DNA from 3 places in the Micromonospora sp. CA-269861 genome. Region 3 is predicted to be linked to each of the others. Evidence: riboswitches for the same ligand, from Rfam matches in the RefSeq annotation. Region 3 holds a riboswitch; each other region holds the start of a gene.
What was found. A riboswitch is a leader RNA that binds a small molecule or an ion and turns the genes downstream of it on or off. The one in region 3 is predicted to bind cobalamin.
Positions count from the first base shown of each region.

Region 1: linked by a shared signal. The riboswitch ahead of cobN (cobaltochelatase subunit CobN) and the one ahead of ACQP0U_RS12860 (CbtB domain-containing protein) in region 3 are both predicted to bind cobalamin.
Region 2: linked by a shared signal. The riboswitch ahead of ACQP0U_RS19370 (acyl-CoA thioesterase) and the one ahead of ACQP0U_RS12860 (CbtB domain-containing protein) in region 3 are both predicted to bind cobalamin.

Region 1 covers NZ_CP192014.1:3,526,496-3,532,274, reverse strand. The annotation lists gene ACQP0U_RS16430 (RNA polymerase sigma factor) at 1-147, opposite strand, end outside; gene ACQP0U_RS16425 (hypothetical protein) at 248-583, shown strand; gene ACQP0U_RS16420 (hypothetical protein) at 728-1,342, shown strand; gene ACQP0U_RS16415 (inositol monophosphatase family protein) at 1,377-2,183, opposite strand; gene ACQP0U_RS16410 (DUF5919 domain-containing protein) at 2,180-3,073, opposite strand; gene ACQP0U_RS16405 (hypothetical protein) at 3,258-3,515, shown strand; cobalamin riboswitch at 3,726-3,902, shown strand; gene cobN (cobaltochelatase subunit CobN) at 4,148-5,779, shown strand, end outside.
Region 2 covers NZ_CP192014.1:4,219,587-4,225,365, reverse strand. The annotation lists gene ACQP0U_RS19375 (copper resistance CopC family protein) at 1-1,123, opposite strand, end outside; cobalamin riboswitch at 1,246-1,461, shown strand; gene ACQP0U_RS19370 (acyl-CoA thioesterase) at 1,602-2,108, shown strand; gene ACQP0U_RS19365 (DUF302 domain-containing protein) at 2,221-2,592, shown strand; gene ACQP0U_RS19360 (ABC transporter ATP-binding protein) at 2,651-3,376, opposite strand; gene ACQP0U_RS19355 (ABC transporter ATP-binding protein) at 3,373-4,377, opposite strand; gene ACQP0U_RS19350 (ABC transporter permease) at 4,374-5,258, opposite strand; gene ACQP0U_RS19345 (ABC transporter permease) at 5,251-5,779, opposite strand, start outside.
Region 3 covers NZ_CP192014.1:2,806,266-2,812,044, reverse strand. The annotation lists gene ACQP0U_RS12885 (FadR/GntR family transcriptional regulator) at 1-96, shown strand, start outside; gene ACQP0U_RS12880 (ATP-binding cassette domain-containing protein) at 213-1,031, opposite strand; gene ACQP0U_RS12875 (ABC transporter substrate-binding protein) at 1,031-2,083, opposite strand; gene ACQP0U_RS12870 (ABC transporter permease) at 2,124-3,131, opposite strand; gene ACQP0U_RS12865 (amidohydrolase family protein) at 3,452-4,330, opposite strand; cobalamin riboswitch at 4,595-4,738, shown strand; gene ACQP0U_RS12860 (CbtB domain-containing protein) at 4,774-4,977, shown strand; gene ACQP0U_RS12855 (CbtA family protein) at 4,968-5,738, shown strand; gene ACQP0U_RS12850 (histidine phosphatase family protein) at 5,735-5,779, shown strand, end outside.

The sequences.
Region 1 (5,779 bases), 720 kb from region 3:
GTACGCGGACGCGGTGTGCCGGGCGACCAGGAGGTTGTACGCCTCCAGATCACCTGCCCGAGCCCGTGTGACGAGCACCCCGTCGTCCAGGGGAAAACCTCCGTTCGGATCACACTCATGACACCGCCCACCCGCCGCGGGTTCCACCCGGCTGTCCCGAAGCGGGTCAGCTGTCTCCCATCCGGCGTGCAGCGTATTGCCAGGAATCGGTGCTGCACTGGAGGGGCGTCGAGGAGAGGGGCGGGGCATGAGCTGGTTCAGTCGCCGGTCACGGGGTGCCGAGGCGACCCCGACGAAGCTGGACCGGGAGGCGACCCGCGACGACCTCGCGGCGCTGGAGGCGTTCGTCGCCACGCGGCGCGGGGTGGAGTTCTACCTGGAACCGGAGACGACAGCGACGGACACCACGGTGGTGGCGATCGCCCACGACGGCGAGTGGATCCGTCGTCGTACCGGAACGCCCCGCGCGGCCGGGGCCATCGCCCGCAAGCACGCGGTGCCGTTGTACGAGGCGGCGCGCACCGGCTACCCGGAGCGGATGCGGACCTGGAGCCGGGCCCACCCGGAGCGCCACGCCCGCTGAGATTCGACCGACAGCAGATCATGACGGGGGATGACCCCTGTGGTGCGCGTCTGGCTACGGTGTTGGCTGCTGGGGTGTCGGGTCGAGGCCAGCCGGTGCGGGCGCAGGCGTGCGCGTGCCGGTGAGGACAGGTAGGGGGCCGCGGTGGAAATGATCGAGCGGCTGGTTTCCGGGACGGATGCCGCCTACCAGCGGTGGTTGGCGTCGGTCACTGACGACGTCGTCGCCGACGGAGTGGTGGTGTGCTGCCGGGAATCCCTGCTGGAGCGCAACACGACCTACGGAATCGGTGAGTGGCTCACGGGCTACCTCATGATCGGCCAAGAAGGCGACCGGGGATTCTTTCTCAGGTGCGACGGTGGCGGGGGCCCGGTGTTCTGGGCCGACCTGGGCGGTCTCGGCGAGGTCGACCTCACTGTTGTTGCCCCCGCGTTCGAGGTGTGGCTGCGTTCCGGGTTCGCCCTGCCCGCCGAACCGCAGGCGGACCTGCCGCTGACGGCCGACGTCTACCTGGACAAGGTTCCGGTCGACGCCGTTGCACTGCTGGCACGGGCACGGAAGCTGCTGGGGGTGGATTGGCGGTTCGCGGATCTCAGGGGCCTGCTCGCCGCCCAACCCTTCCTGGCGGCGAGGTCAGCTCATCTGTACGCGCTGCGCCGCGGCCTGGAAAACGCCCCCGAGCTGCGGCCGTACCTGCTCTACGCCACCGACCAGGGCCTGGAAGCGGTATGGCCGACCGACAGCCCAGAAAGCCAGTGACTTGGATCAGGCCGCAGGTAGCCGAAAGCGGACCCTAGGCGGATTTCCACCGGGCGAGTGATCGCTGAACGAGCGTGAGGATGGGCGGCAGAATCAACTTGCTGCCACCGACGGTGGCTACAGCGTCCATGCTGTGCTGCGCTCCGTCGATGTCGACCACCAGAGCGCCAGCCTCTCGGGCGACCACGACGCCTGCGACGGTGTCCCAGGGCTTGTTGTTGAGCATGATGAACGCGTCGATCCTGCCGTGAGCCAACCAGGCGAGGTCGATTGCGGCGGAACCGTGCATGCGTATCCGTTGGACGTGCTGGGTGAGCTGCTCAGTGATGGCGAGTCGCTCGGTGTTCTTCCGGCTGGCATCAGCACCGACTGCATAGTCGCCGATGGCGACGACGGCGTCCCTGAGATCGGTGACCTGGCTGGCGTGGATGCGTTGGTTGTCGGCGTAGGCACCGTGCCCCTTGACGGCGTGGTAGCGGGTGCCGAGGAATGGGACGTCGATGACGCCGAGGACGGCATGTGTGCCGTGGATGAGGCCGAGCGAGATCGCGCACAGGGGTGAGCCGTGGATGAAGTTGACGGTGCCGTCGACTGGATCGAGCGCCCAGGTGAGAGTGCTGGTGTCGCCGCTGCTGCCGTACTCCTCGCCGAGGAACCCGATGTCAGGCGCCTTGGCGGCCAGATGTTCGCGAACCCGTCGCTCGATGGCGTAGTCCAACTCGGAAGCCATGTCGCGGTCACCCTTGAAGGTCAGCGCACCGGGCCGAAGCGTCCGCATCAGGTCGTGCGCCAGGTTGACGGCCTCCTGCGCGAGGGGAAGGAGGCGGGCGTGGTCGGTCATAGCTGGCGGCTGCGATCCCAGAGCGAATTGAACATCTCGTTGAATATCGGGTAGAGGCCGGCGGGGCCTGCGCTGCGCTCGATGATCATCGTCGGGCAGTCGACGCCCCGCATCTGCGGTAGGTAGTGCTGAACGACGCAGAGTCGGTCATCGATCAGAAGCACGTTGGCGCGAATGGACTCGTCGTATACGCCGATGGCGAGGTGGTCTCGGGCATCTGCCGGGAGCCGGTCACGAATTCGGCGGGCAAGATTTTGGATGTTGAGTTCGGTGAGCGCGCTCAGGTGTCCGTCCGGATAGTCGTCCTCACGCTCCAGCCGCCTGATCGCCTCGCCGGCTGGATCGAGGAACAGGCAACGGAGGCGGGTGCCGGCGGCGAGGAGCTTCAAGAGGCGGTTGTCGGCGTACTGCTGACAAATGACGTTGAGCGACAGGCCGGACGCCCGGATGTCCGTGGCGCGGTCGAAGAGGACGTGCGGAGGCAGCTCCGCAACAAAATCTGACCGACTGGAATAGATGGCGGTGACATCGGCGCACTGGTCCCGCGCAGCCTTCCCGGCCTGCGAGCCACTGACGTCCCGCTCGGCCGGCATCTGGTCGCGTTCGCCGAGCAGGAGGGTCATGCGTGCGTGGCGCGGCATCGACAGGCCGGCGCAGATGCGGGTGAGGACGTCGATGCTGCTGACCCGGCGGGCATCGCTGGTGATCTCGCTGACCTGAGCCTGGCTGAGCCCGGTGGCGACACCGAGGGTGGTTTGGCTTGCGTGGGTGGCTCGCTGAACGAGGCGGAACACCTGAGCGACGTCGCGAGCCGCTAAAGCATCGAGCATGTCAGCGCTGCTCCACAGCAGGTCGGAGATGGTGAGCGCGGCAGTTGTCCGGACGCTCACGGATGGCTCCCTTCCTGCTCGAGGGTGAAGGCCAGCCTATCCAGTCGTCGGATGGCCGCGCCGAAAGGACATCCGGAGGGCGGAAGAAAACTTATCCGTTGAGGAATCACCCACTGGGATGGATGGCGGCGGTCGCGGTGAGCAGGGTCGTGGTGTGAGTCTCCGGTCCCGTCCGCACCCACCCATGCGCCCTGCCTGGTTGTGCCGCAACTGCGCCGCCGCGTGGCCGTGCTCCCGCGCGCAACTCGATCTCGTCGCCGAGTTCTACGGCCACTCGCTGGCGCTGGCTCTCTACCTGACGTCCTGCATGAACGAGGCCATCCACGACTTGTACAGTCTCGGCGGTCGCCCCGACGTTGCTGTGCTGCACACGCGTTTCCTCGGCTGGCTGTCGCTGACGCGCCGGCCGCGCCGTTCTGGGCACGAGGAACCCCAGGGCTGACCGGATCGGTGCTGAATCGTCTACGACATCAGCTCCAAAGGGCGTCGCACAGACACTGCCCGCCAGGAGGCCACTTCGCCGACCAACGAGCTCAACAGCCCGCCGTAGCGGCCAGAGACAACCCCGCACGCCGATATTTTCCCAGGTCAATGTGGTGGGCGTGGGCGTGCGACGCCGGGGTCCGCGTTGACCGGCGACGCGGCGGTGTGGCAGCATTCGCGGCCTGACGGCAGTGAAGGAAGTCGGTGCAATTCCGACGCGGTCCCGCCACTGTCACCGGGGAGCGATCCCCCCTCGTGAGTCACGGCCGTGTGTCTGCGGTTGGAAGGCCGGGGGAGAGCGTCGATCCGGAAGCCAGGATACTTCGGCCGTCGGGACGTACCCCAGGGCGTGGACACCCGAGGAGGACCCGATGACGCACGGCGTCTCATTCATCGACGACTATCGTCGTATTGCGCTCCAGGGCACCGGCCACCGGCACCGCTGAGCCGACCGCCCCGACGCTGACCGGCCCCGACGCCCCGCGTCGGCGCGCCGTTCACCCGGGCCGTCGTACCGGCTGACGCCGTACCCACCCGCATCGTCCCGGTCGCCCCCTCTGGGCCCCAGGGCGTCACTTTCCGGAGCCTGCCGTGCGCATTCTGCTGCTGTCCACCGCCGACACCGACCTGCTGGCCGCCCGCGCCAGCGGCGCCGACTACCTGTTGGCCAACCCCGCGCGAGTCACAGTCGAGGAGGTGCCCGCTCTCCTCGACGGGGTTGCCCTCGTCGTCGTACGCCTGCTCGGCGGTCGGCAGGCGTGGCCGGACGGCCTCGCCGCGGTGCTCGCCACCGGAGTGCCGACGGTCGTGCTCGGCGGTGAGGCGCTACCCGACGCGGAGCTGATGGCCATCTCCACGGTGCCGTCCGGGGTCGTCACCCAGGCGCTGGCCTACCTGGTCGAGGGCGGTCCGGACAACCTGGGGCAGTTGGCCCGGTTCCTGTCCGACACGGTGCTGCTCACCGGTGAGGGGTTCACCCCGCCCGCGCCCACCCCGGCGTACGGCGTGCACGGCGAACACCCCGCCGACCCGGACCGGCCCACCGTGGGGATCGTCTTCTACCGGGCGCACGCCCTCGCCGGCAACACCGGTTTCGTCGACGTGCTCGCGGACGCGGTCCACAGGGCCGGCGGCAACCCGCTGCCGATCTTCTGCGGCTCGCTGCGCGGGCTGACCGCGGGCACCGGCCCACTCGGGCTCTTCGCCCGCTGTGACGCGCTGCTGGTCACGGTGCTCGCGGCCGGCGGTGCGGTCGCCGCGGACGCCTCCGGCGGCGGCGACGAGGACGCCTGGGACGTCGGCGCCCTGGCCGCCCTGGACGTGCCGGTCATCCAGGCGCTCTGCCTCACCAGCACCCGCGCGCAGTGGGCCGACAGTGACGCCGGGCTGTCCCCGTTGGACGCCGCCATGCAGGTGGCCATCCCCGAGTTCGACGGCCGGATCGTCTCCGTGCCGTTCTCGTTCAAGCAGATCGACGCCGACGGGCTCTCGGTCTACGCCGCCGACCCGGAGCGGGCCGCCCGGGTCGCCGGGATCGCGGTGCGCCACGCCCGGCTGCGCTACGTCCCGCACGCCGACAAGCGGGTCGCCGTGGTGCTCAGCTCGTACCCCACCAAGCACTCCCGGGTCGGTAACGCGGTCGGCCTGGACACCCCGGCCTCGGCGGTCCGGCTGTTCGCCGCGCTGGCCGAGGCCGGCTACGACCTGGGTGACGCGCCGCCGCCCGACGACGGCGACGCGCTGATCCACGCGCTGATCGCCGCCGGTGGTCACGACGTGGAGTGGCTCACCCCGGAGCAGTTGGCCGCCGCCGAGGCCCGGATACCGGGGCCGACGTACCGGCGCTGGTTCGACCAGGTCCCGGCCGAGCTGCGCGAGCGGATGCGGGAGCACTGGGGTGAGCCGCCGGGTGAGCTGTACACCGAGGGTGGTGACATCGTGCTCGCCGGTCTGCGCTTCGGCAACGTGGTGCTGCTGATCCAACCGCCCCGCGGCTTCGGGGAGAACCCGATCGCCATCTACCACGACCCGGACCTGCCGCCCAGCCACCACTACCTGGCCGCGTACCGCTGGTTGACCGCGCCCGCAGGGGACGGCGGCTTCGGCGCTGACGCCGTGGTGCACCTGGGCAAGCACGGCACCCTGGAGTGGCTGCCCGGCAAGGGCCTCGGCCTGGCCGCCGAATGCGCGCCCGACGCGGTCCTCGGCGACCTGCCACTGGTG
Region 2 (5,779 bases), 1.4 Mb from region 3:
CGGCCGTGCCCTCGTTACCGTTGATGCGCGCCAACCCGAAGCCGGCGAGCAGGGACAGCACCAGAGCGCCGACGAACAGTGCCAGGCCGGTGTTGCTCAGCCGGGACCCGGGCGTCGCGGTGACGAGGTCCGGGTCGGGCGATGCTCCGAAGTCGACGGGCGGTCGGCTGTCCGTCGTGGCGGGGGTCGTCGCGTCCGCAACGGTCGCAGTCCTGGCGCGTGCGGTTCTGCTACCGGCGACCTTGGCACTGGCGACCTTGGCACTGGCGACCTTGGCACTGGCGGTCTTCGTGCCGGGGGTTCTGGTCCCGGGGCGGGTACCGGCGCCGCGTCGGCCGGATGTTCCCGGTGCGGTACGGCCCCGACCGGTGGGCCTGCCAGTGGGGGACGTCCGCCGACGCCAGACGACGAATCCGGCCGCCGCGACCGCTGCCGCGACCGCCGCCAGGCCGGTCCACGCGAGCGCTCCGGGGCCGCTCTCATCCGCCGAGTCGCTCGGCGGGGCCGCTGCCGCGGACGGCGGGACCGCCGTCTCGGCCGCGACTGTCGGCACTGCCGAGACCTGCCCGGAGGACCCGTGTTGCTCGGCGGTGGCCAACAGGGCCGGGTCTGGCTGGGTCGTCGGCGGACTCCACCCCTGCGGCGCTGCCGTCACCCGCCCGTTGTAGCGGAAGGTCAGGGTGCCGCGTACGGGGTCGCCGTCCGAGGCGACCGACAGGTAACTCACCGAGTACTCGCCCTTGGCCGGCAGGTGCGTCACCGCCACCGTCGCGGGAAACCCGGTCGTGTACTCCCGTGGCTCGAACTGGCCGTTGACCAGGAAGTACTCCCGCACCGGCTTGTCCAGCGGCTTCGGCTCCCCGTACGACCAGCCGTTGTCGACCCGGATGCCGCCCGGGGCGGTGATCGTGAAGAACGCGTTGGAGGCGGCCTTCTCGGTGAAGTACAGCTGCACCGACGTCAACGGCTCGCTCACCGTGGCGCCCCCCGCCGGCGTGGACATCGCCAGGGTCCCGTGGGCTCCGGCGGGTTGGGCGGACGCGAGCAGAGCGACCGCCGAGGCGAGGAGGAGCGCGAGGAGGCTCGAGAGCACCCGCACCGGAGTCTGGGGGAGACGATGCATCTGAATATCCTCGCCGTAGTGAGACTTTTTTCAAGAGGCGCTGGACTTTTTCCTCGGATGGCAAAAGCCGAGCACCCCTCGGGGTCGCCTGCCGCGCTGAGTGAACGTCGTCCCTGGCCAGCTATGCTCCGCGTGGCGTTGGTTCGCCTGGTCGTGGCTGACTGGGCGTCGTAAGAGGGAACCCGGTGGAAATCCGGGACTGCCCCGCAGCGGTGAGTGGGAACGACAGCCGTCATCAGCACTGGGCCACCGGCCTGGGAAGCGACGGCCAGTAGGAGATCGGCGTGCGGCCGGTCGGGCCCGCGAGTCCGAAGACCTGCCGGCGCCGCGTACACAACCGTGTGCGCTGCCGTCGGCCTCGCGGGTGGGCTGAGCGGGTGACGTGCCGCGCGGTGTGCGCGGTGGGTGCTCCTCAGCGTGTGTCCGCGTTCCGGCGGTGTGGTTTCCCGAGGGACGGACTACCGCTGTGCACGACATCATGACGATCACCGGCCGACCACCGTCGGCGTCGCACCTGACCCTGTCGCAGATCATGGATCAGCACCACACGAACCTGATGGGTACGGTGCACGGCGGCCGGATCCTCAACCTCATCGACTCCGTCGCCGGGGTGGTCGCCGCCCGGCACTCGGACGGGCCGGCCGTCACCGCCGCCATCGACGAGACCGCCTTCCTGCGCGCGGTGCGGGTCGGTGACGTCGTCCACGTCGACGCGCGGATCACCTGGGCGGGCCGCAGCTCGATGGAGGTGGCCGTGAAGGTCACCGCGGACCGGTGGGACAGGGCGGTGCCGCCCACCGACGTGGCCACCGCCCACCTGGTCATGGTCGCCATCGACGACGACGGACAGCCGCGTACGGTTCCGCCGCTGTTGCCGGAGACGGATGGGGACCGGCGTCGCTACCGGGAGGCGGAGATCCGCCGGGAGCACCGGTTGGCCCTGCGGCGGGCGCTGCTCGACGGTGCCGAGGAGTCCACGGCCTGAGGCGGGTGGCGGTTGCGGCGAACATCCCCGGACCGCCCCCTGGTGCGGGCAGGATGAGGTGGGATTCGCCCAGCGACACGGTGAGCGGGGGTCGGCCGTGAACGACGGATTGGTGACCAGGCGGAGCGCACGGGACGTCGGAGAGACGGTCTCCGCGCTGCGGGCCGAAGCCGAACGCATGGGCGCCGCGGTGGCGGCGGTGGTCGACCATGCCGCGGCCGTTCGCAAGGCCGGGCTGAGCATGCCCGACACCCAGGTGATCATCTTCGGCAATCCGCAGGCGGGCACTCCACTCATGCAGGCCCATCCCGAGATCGCGATCGACCTGCCGTTGCGACTGATGGTGCGGGACGACGGCCAGCCCGGGTCGGTCGTCACCTGGCAGGACCCGGCGTACCTCGCCCAGCGCTACGGACTGGGCACGGATCAGCTGGCACCCCTGAACGCCCCAGCCAAGATCGCCTCCGTGCTCGACGGCCGCTGAGCGAGGCCCGGGTCGGCCGGGCACCTTCCGTGGTGAGCGGTATACCTCTGAGGAATATTTATGCCTCAGAGGTATACCGCTCGAGAGCGAGTGGCCCACTCCGACGGCGGCTCTCCAGCCGGGCGCCGGCCAGGTCGACGATCCGGTCGCTCCAGCGGCCCAGCAGGGTCTGGTCGTGGGTGATGACCAGGACACCGGCGCGCTGGGTCCGCTGGTAGTCCCTGATGACGGCGGCGACGTGCGCCTGGGTCGAGGCGTCGAGCATCGCGGTGGCCTCGTCGCAGAGCAGGTAGTCGGGGCGGTGCGCGAGGGCCCGGGCGAGGCAGGCGCGTTGCAGTTGCCCGTCGGACACCGCGTGGGGACGCCGGCCGCGCAGATCCGCGGTGAGACCGACGAGGTCGGCGAGTTCGGTCACCCGTTCCCGGATTGCCGACTCGGGCGTCCGGGTGGCGCGCAGCGGTTCGGCGATCAGGTCGGTGAGGCTCAGTCGAGGGTCGGCGGCGGCGCGCGGGCTCTGGAACAGAGCGGCGACGCGGGTCCGGAGGGCGACCGGCACGGCGTACCGGACGGCGTCGACAGTGGTGCCGTCGATGCTGACCCGGCCCCGGTCGGGGCGGTGCAGGAGGGCCAGGACCCGGACCAGTGTCGATTTTCCGCAGCCGGACGGCCCGCGCAGTCCGACCGTCTCTCCCCGGCTGATCCGCACTGTGACGCCGTCGAGGACGACCTGGTGGCCGTACCCGACGGTCACCTCGTCGGCGAGCAGGTGCTGCGCGTTTGTCACGTGGTGGCTCCGGTGGGAATCGGGTGGTGGCAGGCCACCACGCCGCCGCCGGCGACAGGTGTCGGCTGTGGCCGGTCCGCGCAGGTGTCGGTGCGGCGTGGGCAGCGGGGCGCGAACGCGCACCCGGGCGGCAACGCGGTGAGCATCGGCGGGTCGCCCGGCACCGGTCGGAAGGCCCGGTCCGGCAGGGCGTCGAGCAACGCCGAGGCGTACGGGTGGGTTGGTGCGGTGAAGAGTTCGTCGCTGTCGCGGTGTTCCACGATGCGGCTGGCGTACATCACGGCGACGGTGTCGGCGACCCGGCGTGCGGCGGCCAGGTCGTGCGTGATGAGCACGACGGCGGCGCCGTTGTCGCAGCGGCGGCGCAGCAGGTCGAGGGTGTGGTCGACAAGCGGCCGGTCCAGCCCGGTGGTGGGCTCGTCGGCGATGAGCAGCGACGGGTCGGGTGCCAGCGCGAGCGCGGTGACCAGACGCTGTGCCATGCCGCCGGACAGCTCGTGGGGGTAGCGGTCCAGGTCCGCCGGGTCGAGCCCGACATCGACCGCGAGCTGGTCGGCGTCGGCGCGGTCGCGGCCATGTGCCCGCAGCGTCTCGGCGAGCAGTCGCCGTCCGGTGCGGACCGGGTTCAGGGCGGTCGCCGGGCTCTGCGGGACCAGCCCGACCCGGCGCCCGCGTACCCTGCGGGCAAGCTGGCGCTGGCCGCAGGTGACCAGGTCGACCGGGTCGACGCCGGGGTGGTGCAGCACGGCGTGACCGCTGGTCGTGGCGTTGCCCGGCAGGAGGCCGAGCAGGGCGTGGGCCAGGACGGACTTGCCGCAGCCGGACTCGCCCACGATGGCCAGCAGTTCGCCGGCCCGGACGGTGAGGCTGAGTTCGGTGACGGCGCGCACGCGCGCGTCGCGGAGCCGGAACTCGACGCCGAGGCCGTCCACGGCGAGCAGCGGCTGCCTCGCGGCGGCGCGGGGCGACGCCGGCGCGGAAATGGTTTCGGTGGTGGTCACAGGTGCAGCTCCGCTCGGACCCGGGGATCGAGGCGGTCGCGCCAGCGGGCGGCGAGGACCGCGATGGCGAGGGTGACGACGACGATGACCGCGCCGGGTGCCAGGCTGGCCCACCAGGCGCCGGTCAGTAGCGAACCCTGGCCATCGTTGATCATGTTGCCCAGCGAGGCGAGGTGCGGTGGCAGGCCGAGGCCGAGGAACGACAGGGCGGTCTCGTGCCACACCGCGTGCGGGATCATCAGGGTGGTGGCCAGCGCCAGCCGGGGCAGGACGTGCGGCAGCAGATGCCGGGTGAGGACCCGGAGCCGGCCGGCTCCGCCGCTGATGGCGGCGTCGATGAACGGGCGGGTCCGAAGGCTCAACAACTCGGATCGGACGATGCGGGCGGTGGAGAGCCAGTGGGTGAGCCCGACGGACGCGATCACGGCACCGAGGCTGGGACGCAGCATGGCGACGATGAAGATGCCCAGCAGCAGGTGCGGCATCGCGGCGATGGTGTCCACGACCCGCATCAGGATCCGGTCCACCCGGCCGCCGAGCGTGCCGGCGATCCCACCGACCACGCCACCGAGGACTGTGGCGACGAGCGCGGCGACCGCGCCGACGAGCAGCGAGACCCGCAGCCCGTAGACGGCGCGGTGCGCCACGTCGCGGCCCAGGTCGTCGGTGCCGGCGAGGTGGGCCCAGGACGGCGCCGACCGGGTCTGGTCCAGCGCTACAGCGCTCTGGTCGAGCGGCCAGACCAGCGGGGCGAGCAGCGAGCCGGCGACGGCCACCAGCAGGACCAGACCGGCCGCTACGGCACCGGCCTGGCCGGGCCGCAGCCGCAGCCGCGATCGAGCCAAGTGGAGCAGCGGCGGTCGCGCAGCGAGGTCAGCCATCGAGTCGTACCCTCGGGTCGGCGGCGGCGTAGGCGAGGTCCGTCGCGAGGTTCGCGGCCAGCACCACAGCTGTGGTGACCAGCGTGATCGCCGCCAGCAGCGGAAAGTCGCTGCCCAGCGCGGCGGCGACCGTGACGGCGCCGAGGCCCGGCAGCGAGAAGACCGTCTCGACCAGCACCGCCCCGCCGACCAGTTCGGGCAGGTGGGTGCCGACCAGGGTGAGGAACGGCAGTAGCGCGGTCCGCAGCGCGTGCCCGAACAGCACCGTCCGACCGGGCAACCCGCGTGCCCGCGCCGCGAGCACGTGGTCGTCGCGCATGCTCTCCGCGACCGCGTCCCGGACGAACAGCACGAACCACGGTGCCTGGGACACGGCCAACACGCCGACCGGCAGGATCAGGTGGTGCGCCACGTCGGCCCAGGAGGTGCCGGTAGCTGTGACGTCGGTGAGCCCGCCCGCCGGCAGCCAACCCAGGGCCAGCGCGAACACGGCGATCGCGGCCAGGCCCAGCCAGAAGACC
Region 3 (5,779 bases):
CGCACCCGGATGGCCAACCACCTGATCGGTGTGGAGGAGTCGTTGCAGGGGTTGCCCGACGACGGTGACGCGAGCATTGAGACGGCCCGGCCCTGACCGCCGACCCTACGACCGCACGTCGAGCGGCCCCGGGCCGTCCAGCGAGCCGCCGATGCCCAGTGGGGTCAGCCGCAGCGGCGACCCGACGCCGTTCAGGGGCGCCGGGGCCGCCGTCACCGCTCGTCGCGATCCGCGCTGGTGCTGCCGGTCATCGCCGCGACCAGGTCGTCGGTGGTGACCTCGTCGGCGCGTAGTTGGGCCGCACGCCGGCCGAGGCGCAGCACCTCGACGCGGTCGGCGATCTCCAGCACCTGCGGCATGTTGTGGCTCACCAGCACCACCGACATGCCCGCGTCGCGGGCACGCCTGACGACATCGAGCACCCGCCCGGTCTGGACCACGCCCAGCGCTGCGGTGGGCTCATCGAGGATGACCACGTTTGTCGCCCAGATGATGGCGCGGGCCACCGCGACGCACTGTCGCTGCCCACCGGACAGCATCGCGATCGGCGTGGTGACCCGGGGGATCCGTACGCCCAGTTCGTCGAGGGCGGCGGCGGCGCCCTGCCGCATGGCGCGCTTGTCCAACAGCCCGAGCCGACCGAGTGGTCCGGAGCGCAGGATCTCCCGGCCGAGATACAGGTTGGCGGCCACGCTGAGGTCGTCGGCGACGGCGAGATCCTGGTAGACGGTCTCCACCCCGGCCCGCCGGGCGTCGACCGGAGTGGAGAACTGCACCGGACGGCCGCCGACCCGGATCTCGCCCTCGTCCGGCGGATGCACACCGGACAGGGTCTTGATCAGGGTGCTCTTTCCGGCGCCGTTGTCACCGATCAACGCGACGACCTCACCCCGGCGGACCGTGAAGTCGGCGCCCCGCAACGCCTCGACGTGCCCGAACCGCTTGACGATGCCGCGGGCCTCGAGGACAGGTGGTTCCGCGTCGGTGGGTTGCTGATCGCTGTCGGCGGTGGCCGTTGGAATGGCGCCCATCACTGCACCGGCGGGTTGGCGCAGCTGGGTTCGAGCACCGCCTTGATCTCCGCCGAGTCGATGTTCTCCTTGGTGACGAACGTGACGCCGGTGTCGGCCGACGCCAGCGGCGTCTTGTCCCGAAGGTGCTTGACCATCTTGTCGACGCCGAAGTAGCCCATCTTGAACGGGTTCTGCACGACCAGCGCGGAGATCTGGCCGTTGCGCACCCCGGCGATCTCGTCCGGGGCCGCGTCCCAGCCGATGATGACCACCTTGCCGGACTTTCCGGCCGCCTGGATGGCCTGCGCGGCACCGAGCACGCTCGGCTCGTTGGCCGCGAAGACGCCTGCGAGTTTGGGGTTGGCGGTGAGGATGTTCTCGGTGACCCGTCGGGCCTCGTTGACGTCACTGCGGCTCGGCTGCTGGCCGACGAGCTTCAGGTTGGGGTACTGGGCGAGGCCGGCCTTGAAGCCGTCGACCCGCTCGGTGTTGGTCTGCGATCCGGGCTGGAACTCGACGAGCGCCACCTCGTGGTTGCCGGGGCCGAGTTCGGTGGCGAGCAGCTTCGCCGCCTCGGTTGCCGAAGCGCGGTTGTCGGTGGCGAAGAGGGGCACAGTCGACGGCTGCGGGCTGGTGCCAGAGTCGATCATGGCGACCGGGATGTTGGCGCTGAGCGCCTGGTCGGTCGCGGGTGCCAGCGCGCTGGAGTCGGTCGCCGCGTAGACGATGCCGTCGACCTTCTTGGTGACGAAGTTCTGGATCAGGTTGACCTGGCCCTCGACGTCGGTCTCGGTGGTCACTCCGTCCCACTGGACGGTGACGTTCCCCGCGCGCTGCGCGGCGCACTCGGCGCCCGCCTTGACCGTGTTCCAGTAGTCGGCCCCGACCGCCTTGGGTACGACGGCGAGCTTCAGCGGGCCGCTCGCATCCTTGGTCGCGCCGTCGCCGCCGTCACGGACCTCGACCCCGCCGCAGGCGCTGAGCAGAGCGATCGCCGCGGCCGCGGCCAGGATCGCCTGCGCGCGCAGGACTGGTCCTCGCGTCCGTCGGCTGGTGGTGGTGTGCGCCATGGTGTGTGTCCTTCCTCGTTCGGACTCTCGAAATGGCATGTCAACCCCGTGATTCCAGCCGCCGGCGGCGGTACTGGTCGAAGTAGACGGCGGCCCAGATGATCAGGCCGACGATCACCTGCTGGTAGTGGATGCTGATGTCGAGCAGGACGGCGCCGTTGCGGACCAGGGCGATGAGGAACGCGCCGATGATGGTCCCGACGATCCGGCCCTGCCCGCCGAACAGGCTCGCTCCGCCGATGACAGCCGCGGCGATGACGTCGAGCTCCAGCGAGATGCCGTAGTTGGGCTGGCCGGAGTTGACCCGGGAGGCGGCGATCATGCCGCCCAGCCCGACCAGCACGCCGGCCAGCACGTACACCCCGGTCAGGTGCCGACCCACCCGGATGCCGGAGCGGCGGGCCGCCTCCAGATTGGAGCCCATCGCGTAGGTGTACTGACCGAAACGGGTCTGGGAGAGCAGGAAGGCGACCCCGACGGCGACCAGGACGGTGATCACCACGGCGAACGGAATGCCGATGATCTCCCCGTTGCCGAGCAGTTGGAACGATCGGGGCAGGCCGTAGACGCCGACCGCGCCGGTGATGATGAAGACGAGACCCCGGCCCACGGACATCGTGCCCAACGTGGCGATGAACGGCGGGATCCGGGCCACCGTCACCAGCAGACCGTTCAGCAGCCCGGCCAGCGCGCCGACGCCGATCGCGACAGCCGTCGCCGCCCACAGTGGAAAGCCGAGGTCGCGCACGACCATCGCGCCCACCACGCCGGCGAGCGCGGCGACCGACCCCACGGACAGGTCGATGCCCTTCGTGATGATGACCATCGTCTGGGCCGTGGCGATGATGGCGATCACCGCCGTCTGCGCCCCGATGTTGAAGAGGTTGTCAGCGGTCAGGAAGTACGGACTCGCGAAGGTCAGGGCGATGAACAGGACGACCAACGCGGTCGCGGCGGTGAACTCGGAGACGGCGTGGGAGATCCGTTCCCGGAACCAGTCGCTGAGTTCGCCGCGCTGCGTGCCGGCGGTTGCCTCGGCGCTACTCATCGTCGGATCTGACCTCCCCAAGCGTGGCGCCGGCACCCGGCGGGACCCGCCGACGAGCCGAACGCCTGTGAGCGACCGACCCGCTCGGATGACGGTGCGGCTCAGTGCCCCGCACAACCCTCAGAGATAGGTCGGATGTTTCCCACGATCAGGCGTTACGATGCCACGCATTCACGTACGTTGCCAAGGTCTTGCGGCCATGTTTTGCCATCGTTACCTGCGGCACGCGCGGCATACATCTGACCAAACCGGCATCGACCGCTGCCGTAAGCATGTTATCGATAACATGCTATGTCCCCAGTCAGGAAGCCGCTGTCGCGTCAGGACGGGGCCAAGCGGTACACCCGGCTCGCGGTCTGACGCCAGATCGCCGCCCGCTCGACGTCGGAGAGCGGGTCCAGCAGGTCACCCAGGGCCGTGACCCAGCGGGCGTACGAGGTGGCGAGCAGGCACACCGGCCAGTCCGAGCCGAACATCAGCCGATCCGGCCCGAACACGTCGAGGGCGTGCTCGACAGCGGGCCGCAGGTCGGCCGTCGTCCAGGACGCGCCGTCCACCTCGGCCACCAGGCCGGAGAGCTTCGCCGTCGTGTTGGGCTCGGCCGCGAGCGCCCGCAGGTCGCGGCGCCAGTCAGCGACATCGGCGCGCCCGAGCGGGGGCTTGCCGAGGTGGTCGAGGACGAACCGCACCTGCGGCAGGTCGCGGACGAGCCGGGTGGCCGCCGGTAGCTGCCAATGGCGCACCAGGAGGTCGAAGGCGAGGCCGGCGGCACCGACCGCGGCGATGCCCCGCCGCACGTCGGGGCGGTCGAGATAGGCCGGGTCGGGCTCGGACTGGACCAGGTGGCGGATCCCGACCAGCCGCTCGCCGCCCCGCGCCTTGCGCAGTCGGTCGAGGCGATGGCCGACATCGGCGGCGGTGAGGTCGACCCAGCCGACGACCCCGGCGATGAGAGGGTCGTCGGCCGCGATGCCGAGCAGCTCGGGCGTCTCCGACCGGACCGCGACGGACTGTACGACCACGGTCTGGGTGACCCCGGCGGCGCGGGTCGCCGGAGCCAGCTCGACCGGCGTGAAGTCGTCGTCGATCACGGCCATGGTGTGCGGATCGATCCAGGGCTGCGGATGCCGGGAGCGGACCCAGAGGTGATGATGCGCGTCGACGATGCCCGGTCGTCGCACGACCTCGCCGGCCGTCATCGGACCCGTCCTGGCGCGTTCACGTCCACCCCACACCCCGCCCAGCCACTGACCGGACCCCTCCGGGTCGACCCGGAGCCACAGGACCAATCTGGCAGGTTGACCATGTTAGCGGTAACAGGATGCTCCTGAGTGGCGGAACGCGCGCCCTAACCGGCTTCCGACAGTGTCGCAGTATGGTCTGACGAATCCATGTGGTGGCCACGGCTGGTCTGCTTGATAGACGTACCGGCGCGTTGGCGCGGGTGCGGGTTGACCGCCCGAGGTGGCACCGCTACCGTCGACCCACTATCTGCGGCGACGCGAGGGAAGCCGGTGTGAATCCGGCGCGGTCGCGCCACTGTGAGCGGCTCCCACCTCAAGTGGGGGCCGCGAGCCAGGACGCTCGGTCGTCCGCAGCCTTGCGATGGGGACGCGTCATCCCTGGGGAGGTTCGTGTATTCATGTCTAGTTCCGCTTCCAGCCAGCCGGTGGTGCACCCCGCTGGCAGTGCCCGTCTCCTGTGGACGGCTCTCGCGACGGTTGCCGTGCTCGCCCTGCTGACGTACCTCGTCGCCTTCGACCAGGGGGCGGTGTCGCGCAGCGGGATGTACCTGCACGAGCTGATGCACGACGGCAGGCACCTGCTGGGTGTCCCGTGCCACTGAACACCACCACCACTCCCCCGTTCGTCGCCGTCCTCGTCCGCGGCCTGCTCGCCGGTCTGATCGCCGGGCTGCTCGCCGGGGCGTTCGCGTACGTCGCTGGCGAACCGCACGTCGAGGCGGCCATCGCCATCGAGGAGGCAGCGGCGCACGTCGAGCCCGCCGCCGGTGCGCACGATCACGAGGACGCCCTGGTCAGCCGGACGGGTCAGCGCGGTGGCCTGATCCTGGCCACCAGCCTGTTCGGGGCCGCGATGGGTGGCCTGCTGGCCACCGCGTACGTCCTGCTGTCCCGTCGGCGGCGCGGCGACGACGACGGGCGGTCGGGCCTGCTGCTGGCCGGCGCGGCGCTGCTCGGCGCGGTGATCGTGCCGTTCCTCAAGTATCCGGCGAACCCGCCGGCGGTCGGCGACCCGGCCACCATCAACCAACGGACCGTCACCTACCTGTTGATGGTGGTGCTCGGGCTGGTGGCCGTGTGGGCCGGTTCCCTGGGTTACCGGTCGGTCGGCGCCCAGGCGCCGCAGTGGCTGCGCGCCGCTGCGGCTGTGGGTGGATTCCTGCTGGTCACCGCAGTGTCCTACGTGGTGATGCCGTCCTTCCAGGAGGTTCCGGCCGACTTCCCCGCGACCCTGCTGTGGAATTTCCGGCTGGCCTCGCTCGGCACCCAGGTCGTGCTCTGGACCGGCATCGGCCTGCTGTTCGCGGCTTTGATGCACCACGAGCGGCGTCGCCGGGTCGCCACCGCGCTGCCGAGCACGTGACCGGCACCAGCCTCCGGCTGGTCGCCCACGGTCACACCACC